DNA from 3 places in the Bacillus cereus group sp. Bce041 genome. Region 1 is predicted to be linked to each of the others. Evidence: riboswitches for the same ligand, from Rfam matches in the RefSeq annotation. Region 1 holds a riboswitch; each other region holds the start of a gene.

Region 1 (5,450 bases):
AATGCATTAACCGCAGTATCTCCAAACTTTTCGATATTCTTAATATCAAGGGCGATTGCTGGTGTTGGTGCTGGATTATTTTCTCCTTTAGCTGTTGCAGGCTCAACTATGTTAGTACCTGTAGAAAAGAAAGGACGCGCACTTGGCTTAACAATCGGTGGCATGAGTATGGGAACTGTATTAGGTGTTCCGATAGGTCTTTATATCGCAGACAAGTTTGATTGGCAATCAGCAATGTGGTTTGTGGTAATACTTAGTTTAATTGCTGCTATTAGTATTCTTAAGTTTCTACCACATGTTCCAGTCACTGCACCACCTGCTATGAAAGAAAGACTTGCAATGTTTTTAGATAAAAGAGTTACTATCACTGTTTTAATAACATTCTTTGCAAGTATTTCAAGTTTAGGTTTATATACCTATCTATCTCCATTATTACAAGATCTTGATAGCACAAGTGATTTAACAATTTATTTATGGGCTTGGGGATTGGGTGGATTATTTGGAAGTATAACAATTGGATATTTAATTGATTACTTCAAAAAACCAAAAACTTTAATGGCTCTTATTTTAATTATTTTAACTGTCTCAGTTGTATGTATTCCTATAATGATTAATCTAACAATTATAAAATACTTACCATTTTTCATATGGGGAGCAATGGGATGGGCATCAGGAGCACCACAGCAACATATTTTATTATCCTATCAACCTAAGCACGGAAGTGCAGCTGTGGCCCTCAATAGTTCGATAAACTATCTAGGAAGTTCCGTAGGTGCCACATTAGGTGGAGTAGTAATTTCTCTTGGAATGGGGACTATGGCTCTAATCTACTTTGCGATAATTTCTATGATTATTTCATTAGGCCTACAATTTTATAGCATGCGAAGTAATACCTTTAAAATAGCTACTACTAAAAAGGCTGTTTAAAATAAATCTATTACATTTATAAAACATAAAAATGGGCATTAATTAATCTGTATCTTTTTATAAAGAAACAAAAAGAAGACGGTTCTTTTGAAACCGTCTTCTTAAAATAATAATACCATCTATCATATAGCTAGTTATTTAATGTTTTTTTATTAGAGAATTTGATTAAACAATTTATATTTCTATCATTCCTCTCTTCTTTCATATTCATCTGAAATAATATTTTCATCCCACTATATTTATAAATTAGCACCGCTTTTTATATTAAATTCTTTATTTTATCTAGTTACCCCGAAAAAAAGTCTCTCAGATTCGTTTGTATCGACCTTTAAATACCACAACAATATAAAAACATGCAAAACAACTTAAAAGTCTATTTTAAGTTGTTAAGTCGTTTAAAAAGAATTTAACTGTTTTCAAACGGTTTTGTTAAGCGATTTCTATATACTATAAGCTAATCTCTCAATTTTTCACCTTTGATTTCTTCTAAGCCTTTTTTAAATCCCATTTCTTTCGTAATATGCTTCATTTTTAATTATACTAGGCTTAAATATAAACCGACATCTTCTTCATTATTTATCAAATGATTTTCAGGTATGACCACTACTTTATTCTGCGTATTAATTTTTACTCATCTGATTACAACAATTCGTTGTACAGGTTGTCCATTTCATATAGCTGTAGCAAATACTACTCAATTAAAAGAATTTCCATATGATTGAGTGTTTCTATAAGCACTTCATTAATATATATTAAATGGTAAAATTATTAATTTAAAACCTCTTTGGATGTTAGTCTTTAAACTTTAATTAAACCTTCATTTTCTTAGAAATTTATAAATCAGTTGAAATATTTATATCAAATTCATCTGGTATTTTAGCATCTATTTTTTTCCCATCTATTGTCATCCTTATTTTCTGTTTCGGATTTGCTGTTACCACCCAAGCATTAGGTAAATAACGATCTTCATGTGATAATGTAGAAGGTGAATTTATAACCTTTCCTCCTAAATATAGAGTAGCAGAAGAACCACCATCCATAGCCATTGCATTTATAGCACCTTTTTCATATAGAATATCTTGACACTCTTTTAACGTAGCCCCTATACTATGCGTCTGTCTACCGTCAATGACTAGAAACATAATTGTACCATCTTCTTTTTGAGCCATAATACTTCGCGGAGCAGAACCCCAACCACCGTCTCCTTCTGTAATCATTTTTTCTCCATTTACAATTAACTGTGGCATAAATCCTGCTGCTGAAACGACTTGTTTATCCAAAAGTTGTTGTGTAGAATAATTTCCTGTTATCATTTGTCCAAACTTTGTTAAGCCTGTAATAATTGTAGGGGTATTTCTATCCATATTCGTATCAATAACTTTCCCATTTTCTATTACAATTCCAGTAGCAACATTTCCTCCACCCCTTCCTGTTTCATCTGCAAATCCACTTGCATTCACAGCAACAAGTGCATGATTACGCTTTGCCATTACGCTAATTTTTTCTCCTCTGTTAGCGCCCTGTGTTCCTTGATGGCTAACAAGTTTAACATTGAAGGGATTGCTGATAGTAACTAATTTTCCTTCAAAAAGAAAGCGACTATCTTTGTTACTTTTAATCGTTTCTACATCAATTTCTAATGGCTGATTTTTAAATTCTTCTAACCTTTTTCCTGCTATTTTTTTATAAATATGCTCATCACTATTTGACCATTTCGGATGATTAATTCTATCTTGCAATTTATCTAGTTCCTTTTGGGATAGGAATGTATATTTCGCATATTGCGGATGCTGAGAAGTTAGTATACTCCCAGCCATTGTTATGCGAAGCTCTCGGCCATAGCTAGTACCAAATAATATGCCTATGCCAATAAGCATGAAAATAGACAATAGAAGCAAAATTCGTTTGAAGATTTTGCTGAGATGTTTCATAGTTTTATCCTCCAGCATTCATTACATTCAATAAATCCATTAAAATATTATTTATCTAAATACAAAAGTGTTTGATTTCCTTATGTCTGAATTCCCCACTATACTTTAGCAATTTAGGCAAAATACTTATTCCGAATTTCGTTTTTTTAGTGTATATTTATAAATTTAATAACGTTTTTGCAACCATGAAATAAATTACTAATCCTGTTCCGTCAACAAATGTTGTAATAAATGGACCTGAAACAACTGCAGGATCTAGTTTTAATTTTCTTAGAATTAAAGGTAAAACAGCTGCTACAAGAGAGGCCCAAATAACAATAAATAATAAAGTAATTGCTACAACTTGTGCAACATCTGTTCCAACTCCTAACATATAAGCACGAGTGAGCCCAGCTATTCCAAGTGCAAGTCCAAGAAGCATCCCTATTGCAAATTCCTTTTTCATTACACGGAAAATGTCTTTAAATTTGACCTCTCCAATACCGATTGCACGAGTAATTGTTGCTACAACCTGTGTTCCTGTATTCCCACCAGTACCTACTAATAACGGAACAAAGAAAGCAAGAGCAACTACAGTTTCAATTTCGTCTTCAAAATACTTTAATACTGTCCCTGTATATGCTTCAGCAACAAAAAGAAGTAATAACCATGGTAGACGTTTTAAGAAAATACTCCAAGTGCTAGCTTCAAAGTAAGATTGATTCAATGGTTCACTTCCGCCTAACTTTTGAATATCTTCTGTAGCTTCTGCTTCCATAACATTCATTACGTCATCAAATGTTATAATACCAATCATTTTATTATTTGCTGTTATTACAGGTATTGCTGCTAAATTATAATTCAGAAGCTTTTTTACAACTTCTTGCTGGTCAACTTCAGCTTGTACTGAAATTACCTCTTGAATCATGATAGTAGATAATATCTCGTCATCTGCTGCTAATAATAACTCATGTATGGAAACGATCCCCTCAAGATAACCATGACTATCAAGAACATAACTATAAGATATTGATTCTACATTTTCAGAATGTTCCCTAATATACTTCAATGTCATTTTTACTGACCAATTTCCTCTAACTGCAACAAAATCACTTGTGACAAGACTTCCTGCCGTTTCAGGTTTGAAAATCATCAATTTTTTTACGTTATGTTTTGTGATTTTATCTAAATACGCCATTAATTTAGCCTGTTTTTCCGGATGAACCGCTAGCAGTAAATCTACTAATTCATCAATCGGTTGTAAATTTAGTAACTTTTTAGCTTTGTTTTCAGATAAGTGAATTAAGATATTATATTTTTCTTCTGCACTCATATATTGAAGAATTTTAGAGCTTTTTAATACAGGAATCGTATTTAGCAATATGATTTGATCTTCAATTGAAAACTGTTTTACTTCTTGCGCAATATCATACGACGGATGACGTAAAATTTTCTCTGCATCCAAATTATTTTTGGTTACAAGTAATTCATTTAATAATTTCTTCATGTTAACTCCTCCTCATATTGCTAAGGGAGACTCTAGAGTTTCATGAGTGGTTTTGTTTTATTTTATCTGTCTTAAATTTTTTATTAGAGCAATAATAGTTACATTGCAATCAATTCATTATTTAGAATTACCTCCTTTTTGAATATAGACAAGATAAAACAAATAACATTAAACAGAAAAACCTTTACTCAAAAAGGAGTAAAGGTTTTTTACAATACAAATAAATGATTATTAAGACAGCTCTGCCAAAATCTCAGAGGTGCCTTTCTATCAAATCGTATACCACTCCCTCGTTGAGTTTTAGCACTGTATAGCATAGGTTTTTATAACCAGCTACATTAAGAAGGGCCTTAATCCGACCGTTCCTGTTGACCCATTGGCGTCTCTCGACATTTTTGGGCAGCAGCGTTTCTCTATACAGGAGCCTCACCTAACAAAGTTTATTGAATTACTTCAAAATTTAAACCAGAATTTAATATTTGTCAACTGACTTTCAAATCCATTCATAAAAAATCTTTTATAGAAAATGAAATTATATTTTATTATAAATTTAAAATTCTCCTTAAAAAACATAGAATTTAAATAGATTTAATTCGAAGAAACGTTATGAAACATATGAAACTTATTGTTTTCAATCAAATTCCAACTTTATAACAGAGGATGAATAATTAGTCATTCTGTATATCAAAAGAATATTCTTAACAAATCTTCTTTTATGATTAAAATCTTCTTTACGGTTTATCAAATTTATATGGTTAAACTACTTAATCAAACTATACACTAAAGTCAAAAATATGTACTTATACAGAATGATTACATACATTTTCTCATATCATTTCTCAAAGGACTATAAAGCAATAAAACAGATAAAATTAGAAATACGGTTGCTTGACAAGCAAAAAAAATATATTTATGCTTGCTACACGAAACAAATACATAAAATTTATGTTGCTTAACCTGTTAGGTGAGGCTCCTATGCAAACACAGGCTATTGCCCAAAAATGTCGAAAGACGCCAATGGGTAGAACAGGAATTGTCGGATTAAGGCTCTTCTTAAGATAGCTAAGTAATGAATTTTCATTACTTTACGTTGTATAGTGCCAAAG
Region 2 (5,450 bases), on a different contig from region 1:
AATTTTTTTAGACATAAAAAAATGGTAACCCGCCGTTACCATTTTTTACAAAATTATTATTTTTCTACTGGGAATGATTTCAAATCTGTCGCTATTTCTGTATTAGAAAACAACTCTCTAGCCTCTTTCAATAATTCCTTATATGTATCTCCTTGATAACGAGAACTAATGTGAGTTAATATTAGTCGCTTCGCATTTGCCTGAAGTGCAATGCTCGCAGCTTGCTTAGATGTAGAATGAAAATAATCATACGCTTGTTGCTCATCTTCTGCTGCGAAAGTCGCTTCATGGACAAGTACATCTGCATCTTGCGCAAGCTCCCTACTCGCTTCGCAATATCGCGTATCACCTAAGATAGTAATAATTCTTCCTTTTTGAGGTGGGCCGATAAACTCATTTCCATTTAATATCGTGCCATCCTCTAATTCAACTACTTCACCATCTTTTAAACGTTTAAAGATTGGACCTGGTTTCACACCCATCTCAAGCAACTTATCAACTAAAAGAGCACCTTGTATATCTTTCTCTACAATACGATATCCAAAGCATTCTATACCGTGTGACAATCTTTTCGTTTCTACATAAAATTCATTATCTTCAAATACGGTACCTTCTTCTGTTATCTCCACAACTTCAAGTGGATATTTCACATGTGTCGTACTTACCGATAATGCCACTTCAATAAATTGTTTAATTCCTTTCGGTCCATACACCGTTAAAGGCGTAGTTCCTCCTTGAAATGAACGGCTACCTAATAAACCAGGCAATCCAAAAATATGATCGCCATGTAAATGCGTAATAAATATTTTTTCAATGCGGCGCGGACGTACAGATGTATGTAATATTTGATGTTGCGTGGCCTCGCCACAATCAAATAACCAAGTTTGTCCTCGTTCTTCTAACAATTGTAAAGCAATTGCTGAAACGTTCCTTCCTTTTGAAGGAACACCTGCACCAGTTCCTAAAAATACAAATTCCACTTTCTTTCCTCCAGCTCTAAATATACTCTATCTCTCATCTTACGGAATGTTATTTCAAATGGCAAATTGAATTTACATAACCAAACATCTAGACAACTATATAACACGAACGTTATACTCAAAAAATTTAGCTATCGTTCGTGTTTTGTGTTAAAATGATTATACTACATTTTAAGGGAGCGTTTTATTATGAAAGAAGTATTTCGTTTACAAACTGATTTTTCATCTTCATTTGATCGCTGGGTAAGTTCTTTCGTGTCTGATCACCCAGCACAATTAGAATGGACAACTTTAAAGGAATTAATCCATGAATATACAACATCACATACAAATGATACGTTACCAGCATATATTTCTTCAGCTTTAACATATTACGCCCAACGCGTTTCAACTACAAACAGTTCAGAGATTGTTATTTTTGAAAACCCTACAATCTCGTAATCTATAATAAAAAAGCACTGGTTACAGTGCTTTTTTATTTATACTTATTTAGCAAATGATTATATTCCGTCCAAAAGTCTGTATACATACTTTGATCAAACTCATCTAAAATTATCTTTTCACTTGATTTATTGAATAACTCTTTTGCTTGTAGCGCAAAAGAAACAATTTGTTTTCTATTTTTGATTCTCAATATTTATAATAAAATTTTGTGGTACCATTACAAATTCCCCTTTTATAAAAATATTTATTTTCCATATTATTCATAATCAATATCATACATTTCATCCCATATATCTATTATAAATCCATTTAATATTTTAAAAACACAGATAAAAAGATATTGACACTACGATTTTACAGTGCTAACATTCAACATGTAATTGAATATGGTCTCTGTTAGGTGAGGCTCCTGTATAGAGAAACGCTGCTGCCCAAAAATGTCGAGAGACGCCAATGGGTCAACAGGAAAGGTCGGAATGAAGGCCTTTTTTAATGTAGCTGGTTTCAGTACCTATGCTATACAGTGCTAAAACTCAACGAGGGAGAGGTGCATGTATTTTGTCATACACAAAAACTGTTTTTATTTATGTCTACTAACAGTCTTTGTTGTGGACTCTTTTAGCTGCGAATTCAGACCTTTACTCGTTTTGAGTAAAGGTCTTTTTACGTCTATATGCACCTTACTATGAAACAAACATAGCATATTCAGAAACTACTAAATTGTACGGAGGTGAGGAACAGTTGGCAATTGATGATTCGGCCCAGATACCCATACGTTTTACATTCATATTTCATCATGTAGGTAGGAAAGAAACTGTTCCTCACCATTTCAAATAGTTAGGTAACAGATTGTTTCCTCCTTCATGACAGAGGAGGAACTACCGATGTTTAATTTACAAAGACAAGAAACAAAGCATGCTTATGAGCAAGATAGCATGAAAACAAATAACGAATTATTAGTGGCGGTTGCAACACAAGATGTAAGCTCTGCGTTAAAACTTTTAGAAACAACACAAGATGGATTATCTAAACAAGAAGCGTCTCGTAGACTTTCTTTATATGGTCCGAACGAAATAGCTCATAATAAAATGGCGCCGTGGTACATTCAATTTCTGTTGGCATTTAAAAATCCATTTATTTTCGTTTTATTAGCTCTTGGAGCACTCTCCTTTTTCACGGATGATATGCAAGGAACAATTGTCGTATCTGCAATGGTACTACTTAGTGCAACAATTCGGTTTTCCCAAGAATTTCGTTCTCAAAAAGCTGCCGATAAGTTAAAAGCTATGGTTCGAACAACTGCAAGCGTATTTAGAATAAATGGATTTGTACATGAAACAAAAAATGTAACGAATTTAAATCGAAATTACACAACAGAAATTCCAATTGAGGAACTTGTACCTGGCGATATCATTTCCCTTTCAGCCGGTGATATCATTCCAGCTGATGTGCGTATTGTATCCGCTAAAGATTTATTTGTTAATCAATCTTCTTTAACAGGGGAAGCACTTCCTGTAGAAAAATACGAACACTGCTACCATACAGAAAATAAGCATATCTTACCGACAAACATGAAAAAAAATTACAATCCACTCGATATGGAAAACCTTTGTTTCATGGGAACAAATATTGTAAGTGGTAGCGCAAAAGCTGTTGTCATCTCAACAAGTACCGATACGTATTTCGGCTCTTTAGCCAATAAGGTAATTGGAAAGCGTGTAGAAACAAGCTTTGATAAAGGTGTAAACAAAGTAAGCTGGCTCTTAATTACATTCATGCTTATTATGGCACCTATTGTCCTTCTCATTAATGGATTCACAAAAGGTGATTGGCAAGAAGCTTTCTTCTTCGCTATTGCCGTCGCTGTTGGCCTTACACCTGAAATGTTACCAATGATTGTAACTGCTAATTTAGCTAAAGGTGCCGTTAAAATGTCTAAACAAAAAGTAATTGTAAAACAGCTAAATTCTATTCAAAACTTAGGTGCTATGAACATTCTTTGTACAGATAAAACAGGAACTTTAACAGAAGATAAAGTTGTCCTTGTTCGTCACTTAGATCCCAAGGGAAATGAATGCAATCGCGTCTTGCAATTTGCCTATTTAAATAGTTTCTATCAAACTGGATTGAAAAATTTAATAGATAAAGCTGTTATTAAGCATACAGAGGAAAACAATACATTTAATCCATCAGCTTTTCAAAAGCTAGATGAAATTCCATTCGATTTCGCCCGCCGGCGTATGTCAGTCATCGTAAAGGATATTTCAGGTGAACATACAATGGTTTGTAAAGGTGCCGTAGAAGAAATTTTATCAATTTGTAACTACACTGAAGTGGATGAAAAAATCGTTCCACTCACCGAGGAAATACGTTCAAATGTCAAAAAAATAAGTGAGACACTAAATAGTGAAGGTATGCGGGTTATTGCTGTGGCTTATAAAAAAGATAGAAGAATAAATGATACAGAGTACGCAGTAAAAGACGAAACTGATATGATTCTCGCTGGATATATCGGCTTTTTAGATCCACCGAAACCATCTGCAGCAGCTGCAATTCAAGCATTACAAAAACATGGTGTACAAGTGAAAATTTTAACTGGCGATAACGAAATTGTTACAAGAAAGGTTTGTAAAGAAGTTGGATTAGATATCTGCGAACCAATCCTCGGTTACGAGATTGATTCTTTACCAGATAAAGCATTAGCAAAACTTGCCGAAGAAACGACTGTATTTGCGAAGCTTAATCCCATGCAAAAATCTCGTATTATACACGCATTACAAGGAAATGGATACACTGTAGGTTACATGGGAGACGGCATTAACGATGCTGTAGCATTACGTGAAGCTGATGTCGGAATATCTGTTGATACTGCTACTGATATTGCGAAAGAAGCTTCCGATATTATTCTACTCGAAAAAAGTTTAACTATATTAGAAGCAGGGATTTTAGAAGGACGTACTACATTCGGAAATATTTTAAAATATATTAAGATGACAGCTAGCTCTAACTTCGGTAATGTGTTTAGCGTGTTAGTAGCAAGTGCTTTCATTCCTTTTTTACCGATGCTTGCCATTCATCTTTTAATTCAAAACTTACTTTATGATATTTCACAACTTTCTATTCCATGGGACAAAATGGATAAAGAGTTTCTAGAAAAACCACGAAAATGGGATACTGCAAACTTACGAAACTTCATTATTTGTATCGGCCCAATTAGTTCTATATTTGATATTATCACATACGTAGTCATGTGGAATGTATTTGGTGCAAATACACCGAGCGAGCAATCATTATTCCAGTCCGGTTGGTTTGTCGTTGGGTTGTTAACACAAACTTTAATTGTTCACATGATAAGAACACAAAAGATTCCATTTATTCAAAGCACTGCATCAACACCAGTCGTTTTATTAACCGCTCTTATTATGGCAATCGGGATTTATATTCCATTCTCACCACTTGGTGCAGCCGTTGGTTTACAAGCATTGCCACTTAACTATTTCCCTTGGTTAGTAGGAATACTATTAGGCTACGCTTTTTTAACACAATTCCTGAAAAAGCTTTATATTAAAAAGTTTCATAGCTGGTTGTAAAAATAAGAATGAGTGGGTATCCCCCGCTCATTCTAAAAAACATAACACATATTATATATGGAGGTGACCATGATGGTATGGTACGACATTGTATTCAGGTTAGTTATAGCAATTATTGTAGGAGCTTGCATTGGAATGGAAAGACAATGGAGACACCGAATGGCTGGGTTACGGACAAATGCTCTCGTATCACTTGGTGCCTGTATATTTGTTTTATTATCCGTCATGCTTGATCATGATGCTAGCCCATCCCGCATTGCTGCTCAAGTCGTTAGTGGTATTGGATTTTTAGGGGGTGGCGTTATTATCCGCGATGGTTTTAGTATTAGAGGGCTAAATACAGCAGCTACTTTATGGTGTGCAGCTGCTGTCGGTACTCTTACAGGCGCCGGTTTCCTCGTTGCAGCTATATTAGGTGCAGCCGGCGTGTTACTAG
Region 3 (5,450 bases), on a different contig from region 1:
AATATTTCAGGTCTTCCCCAATTCATTTCTTCACAAACAAATCTAAGTTTTTCTTCATCCATTGTGTGTAATCCTTCTTCTAGTGAACATGAAATTGGAACTTCACAGTGAATTTGGGCTAATTGCAACGAAATATTTAAGTTCTCTAAATCACTTTCAATCTTCGTACGCTGCGCTTTTGTTAATGACTCTACATTTTCTAGTACAGCGGATACTGTTCCGTGCTCTTGAATAAGCTTATACGCTGTTTTTTCACCGATACCTTTTACCCCTGGATAATTATCACTTGTATCTCCCATGAAAGCTTTTGCATGGACGATTTGCCACGGCTCTACACCTTTTTCTTCCATGATTTTCTCCGGTGTGTAATATTCGTAATTTCCAATTCCTTTACGCAGAAGCATGACTGTAACGCTCTTATCAACAAGTTGAAGTAAATCCGTATCACCTGTTAAAATATAAACTTCAGCTTCATTGCAATATTGTTTTGCAAGCGTACCGATACAATCATCGGCTTCGTAGCCTTTCATACCGATAACTGGAATGGATAATTTTGCAGTCATTTCTTGCACTAAATCAAATTGAGGAATTAATTCTTCTGGTGGCGCTGCACGATTTGCTTTATAATTCGAGAACGATTCTGTTCTAAATGTCGTACTTCCCATATCCCAGCATGTAACGATATGTGTTGGTTCGATCGCTTGCGTAGCTGTTAATAAGTGTTTCATATAACCATGAATCCCGTTCGTAGGGGTTCCATCTTGTCGTTTCATAAATTGTCCGTAGACACTTGTTGCGTAAAAAGCACGAAATAATAGTGCCATACCATCAACTAATAATACTTTTTTCATAATTCCTCTCCTATTAAAAAAATAATAACCTTACGTTATCACGTAAGGTTATATAAATAGATTACCATTCTACGTTTTTGCTCAACTTTGTCTATTATACATTGTTTTTGTATATTTAGCATCATTAACACATTAAGACGTTCTACTACAACAAGTATGCAAGATGCCTGAATACGTATTTTTTCCAGTAGAAACAACGATAGCTTTTGCATTTCCACTAACAATATGCGAACCTTTAAAACATACATTTTCAAGCTCAAGTGGATTATAATCTTTCATCCGTTTTAATGGAATAAACCGTTTACGTTCAAGGTGATAGCAGCTCTCAAACTTCTCTATATTCGCTTCGTTTCCCGTTAACACAGACTCATTCACTAATAAATCATCTGCATAAATAATACGTACATCAGCTGGCACAGCATCTCCAGCCGAAAGAAAAATCATATCTCCAGGTACAAGTTCTTGCACAGGTATCTCCATCATTTTCAGTTCACTATTTAGCCCTGTACTACTAGAACATTCTACTCTAGATACAGTAATCGTTTCACGTTGTAATTCATCACACACACGTTGTTTTGAAAAACCTGGAATCATGCCACCTAGCTTCATCATTACTTCTGCAAGAAGTGCTCTTTTTGAAGTTAGTTCATTTCGGCCATATATTTGAATACGTTTTTGTGCCTCTTTCATTGATAGTCCATCTCTTGTTGTTTTAAAATATGCAAATACAGATTTTACATCTCTTGTTGCAATTTCAATTAATAAATCTTTATTTTTTTGGAGCATTGTTTGTTCTTTTATTGATTTTTTACTTAGTTTATATGACGTGTTACCCACAGTTTTGTTTGCATATAACATATTATCGTCTCCTCCTTTACAACATAGGAAGAAACGCTTTGTTTCTCAATTTATCCACTTTACTGTGAAAGTGTCTCGCGCTTTATAAACGCTATATTGTGATAAATATAGAGGGAGGAACAAATCGTTTCCTGCCTACATCATATATTTTTGATTTGAAGTATATGGGTAACGGAACCGAGTCAGAATTTGACATGCTCCTCACCTCCTCGTTTAATTTTATAGTTTATACTATGAAATTACTCATAGCTTGGTAACAAAAAAGACCCCTACCCTTAAGAGAGTAGCGGCCATTACATACACAAATAAACGATTTCTAATATAATTAGAAATCTACGGACCTCTCCCTCACCGAGTTTTAGCACTGTATAGCATAGGTACATTACCAGCTACGTTAAGAAAAACCTTAATTCGATCATTCCTGTTGACCCATTGGCGTCTCTCGACATTTTTGGGCAGTAGCATTTCTCTATACAGGAGCCTCACCTAACAGAGACTTATTTTCATTACATTGAAAATGTTACTCTTATTTAAAATAGATGTCAACCGTAGCCTACAATTTTTTCAAAAGGTATGGCAAACTAACATATATAAAGTGTAACTTTAATCAGTGGAGGTTTTGTTCATCCCCCACTGATTATTAGCCCTCACCAATCGGGCTTTTACGGGATAAAATAAAAAACTTTACGTTTAAACGTAAAGTTTTTAATAAGTTATACAACCAGCAATTACAATCCCAATTGAAATTGATAAAAACATAAGAAAAAGACCGACTGCTTGATTATCTTCTTCGAGACTTTTGTTTATATTAAAGCGTGGTGTAAGCCACTCAGCTAAATAAAAGACGATAATTTGAGCCAAAATCCCAACTGCTCCCCACGAAATCATATCAAGAAGTGAAATTGAATTAGCTGCTGTCGAATATAAAACAACAGCTAACCCAAGTAATCGTCCTCCAAGCACATAGCTTACCGCCTTATTTCCTTGAGCCATTAACTTAAATTCCTTTACTTTCGTTGTCACTTCCATCAAGAACAGACCTATACATAAAAGGCCGAGTGTTACTACTAAATATAATAAAAAATTAATCATTTTTCCCCCTCCTTTTTATACCTACCGGTAAATAGTACGATTCATTTCCTGTAATCTTTTCTCCCGCACGAATACCGATACTACTCGCTTTTCCAGCAATTAAAAACGAACCAAACACATATGACAGTTTCTCGATCCCTTTTTCTGTTTCCAAGGATACAACTGGCAGTTCGATATACTTTTGAAATATCGGCAGTGACGCTTTATATGTTTGGTGTGCATTTTGAAGCATAATATTTTCGTCTTTATCGCGAATCGTAATTGTATCTCCTTCTCTCCCAAATGAAGGTTTTTGAACGAAAGAACCTTTTCCTAAAAATAAATCTGGTTCTAAATATGTAGGTAACATATATTCTTTAATCCACTGTTGTTCCTCATTTGTATAAAAGGCCTCTTCTTCTGCTAACCCCCAAATAAGACACTGAATTGATTTTGGCTGAAGTAAAAATGCTGACAAAGGATTTATTATAAAAAGCTTTCCGGCTTTTACAAGTTGTAACAGTTCCACACCTACCAAATCTCCTGTTTCAGGATCTTGATCCTCAATTAAATCTTCTATCGGATATGTTTGGCGATATAAAACATCAATCTTCGCCCCATCTTTATCGACTAGAGCATCCTTTGTAATTCTAAGTTCTGACATTGGCACTACTTTATTTTCAACATGGCATAGCTGACTTAAATACATAGTGGTATTCCAATCCTCGATATGTTCATGATGTGCTGTAAAAACAACATTTGGATTATCTAATCCCTTTGTCGCTTCCATTACTGCTTTCGTTACACCAGAAGATAGCAATCGTTCTTGATCCGAGTTTGGATCATCATAGCCTAGATTTCCACATACTTTCCCATTCATTTGAAAACATTCCACAATAAAAGTTGGTGTATCACTATTAAACTCAAGCATTTTGATTTTGTTATCCTCTGTTACAGCAAAATCAAATCGCGAAATTACAGATTCAGGATAGAGCCCTTTCATTCTAATGAAAGATAAACTCGCGGATGGAAAGCCAAGATCTAGAAGCTGTTCGTCACTTAAATTACGCAGCAGTCTAGCAGTCTTAAAAAATATTTTCCCCATTCGTTCAGTCGCTAAGTGTAATTGGTCCAAAGTCTGATTTGTTATAGAAAAAACATGAAACAAACTATACTCACATTCATATAAATCCGACCAAAAATCCGGATATTTTAAATAAAATTCTTTTCGATCCCTTATGTATTGCGACATATTTTAGCCCCCAAATCCTCCCTTTGAACCGCTTCCAATTCCACCTTTAAATTCAGCAGACGATTGATACGATTTAAACGCCGATGAATTTTTAAAAGTGGATTTATTTTGATAGTATCGCCCACCATAGAAATAATGCCCACGATAACCTGAACTACTATCATCACACTGCCATACCCCAAGTTCATCATCCCAATCCCAATCAGAACAACTATTATCATTTGGTTTTGGGGGAAGATCTTGTGCGCAACCAAATAAAGTGCCAGTCATTAAAGACGTTACGACACCACCTACTAGCCATTTCGTTTTTGTCACCTTCGCACTCCCCTTTTTAAATTCTATTCCTATTATATAGGATGGCATGATAAAGTAGAAGAAAAAGGAAGAAGAGGGATTAAATGCGCTTAGAATATCGACTTAATGATGAAACGAAAGGGTATCCTGCTTTATGGAACTACGCCAATATTTCTAATTCTGAAATTATCGCACGCATGACTTGTGAATATTTTATTAAAGAGAAAAATACTTATGTTGTTACTGCAACTTCGGTTGATCCAGACGGAACAGTAGTTATTTATATTCAAAAAGAAGTTTTCGCAAATGACCCTTCAGACCCTACATACTCCTACATCGGTTTTGAAATTAGAGAACTAAGTGAAACGAGTTCAAACATAGTAGATAGTCAAGATGTATGGAACTATGAAGAAATTTTACCATCTCTTCATTCAGATATTATATATATTCAGCGAGACGGCATGTCTATGGAGTTCTCCTTAGATTCAAGAGAGATTGATGAAGACAGAAAGTGCTACATTTATTACGGAAACTTCACAGGTGAATCAAGATAATATTGATATATCTATGCAACAAAAAAACCTTACGTATAAAACGTAAGGTTTTTATATAGCCCCACATATGCCGTTCTCTCTAGATGTCCATAAACCTGCTCTCACAGGTGGATGCTCTCACAAATGTTTGTAACTTCCTTCTTAAAAAGATGGCATGTTAGCTACATTTAAATATTGAACTTCCATATTAAACTTATTGGTTTAAGACATGCATAAGCTACGTACACCGTAGGAATTTTATATAAGGTTAGTTGAAATAAGACCCCCGCACGTGCCGCTCCTCGTAAATGTCCAAAAACCCGCTACTCGCAGGTGGATGCCCTCACAGTTACCGTACATCTTCCTCCACAAGGAAGGCTTGATGATGGTCGCTAAATATTGAGCTTCCGTATAACTAACATCGGTTTTAGACATAAATAAGTTACGTACACCGCAGGATGTATTATTTACTTGTCGTTATATTATCACATTGTTTCCAATGTGTAAAATACAAAGTTTTTCGAGCAATCTCTTGCTTGTGACCTTATTTTAATACAAATTATTTTTGCATGCAAGTGATTAATCTTCTTC

What was found. A riboswitch is a leader RNA that binds a small molecule or an ion and turns the genes downstream of it on or off. The one in region 1 is predicted to bind magnesium.
Positions count from the first base shown of each region.
Region 2: another riboswitch for magnesium. It lies ahead of mgtA (magnesium-translocating P-type ATPase); the one in region 1 lies ahead of mgtE (magnesium transporter).
Region 3: another riboswitch for magnesium. It lies ahead of ACUN13_RS07550 (P-type ATPase); the one in region 1 lies ahead of mgtE (magnesium transporter).

Region 1 covers NZ_JBQXON010000016.1:65,983-71,432, forward strand. Annotated here, with positions in the region: gene ACUN13_RS27875 (MFS transporter) at 1-927, shown strand, start outside; gene ACUN13_RS27880 (phosphodiester glycosidase family protein) at 1,761-2,858, opposite strand; gene mgtE (magnesium transporter) at 3,016-4,344, opposite strand; M-box (ykoK) riboswitch at 4,624-4,789, opposite strand; M-box (ykoK) riboswitch at 5,294-5,450, shown strand, end outside.
Region 2 covers NZ_JBQXON010000001.1:420,845-426,294, forward strand. Annotated here, with positions in the region: gene rnz (ribonuclease Z) at 57-980, opposite strand; gene ACUN13_RS02150 (DUF3932 family protein) at 1,170-1,421, shown strand; partial or broken gene ACUN13_RS02155 (DNA polymerase IV) at 1,456-1,599, opposite strand; M-box (ykoK) riboswitch at 1,810-1,977, shown strand; gene mgtA (magnesium-translocating P-type ATPase) at 2,309-5,014, shown strand; gene ACUN13_RS02165 (MgtC/SapB family protein) at 5,087-5,450, shown strand, end outside.
Region 3 covers NZ_JBQXON010000002.1:320,262-325,711, forward strand. Annotated here, with positions in the region: gene ACUN13_RS07545 (5'-3' exonuclease) at 1-851, opposite strand, end outside; gene ACUN13_RS07550 (P-type ATPase) at 984-1,709, opposite strand; M-box (ykoK) riboswitch at 2,045-2,210, opposite strand; gene ACUN13_RS07555 (DUF350 domain-containing protein) at 2,415-2,801, opposite strand; gene ACUN13_RS07560 (glutathionylspermidine synthase family protein) at 2,794-4,032, opposite strand; gene ACUN13_RS07565 (hypothetical protein) at 4,036-4,347, opposite strand; gene ACUN13_RS07570 (hypothetical protein) at 4,431-4,880, shown strand; RNA gene ssrS (6S RNA) at 4,935-5,118, opposite strand; RNA gene ssrS (6S RNA) at 5,140-5,322, opposite strand; gene ACUN13_RS07585 (sulfurtransferase) at 5,439-5,450, opposite strand, start outside.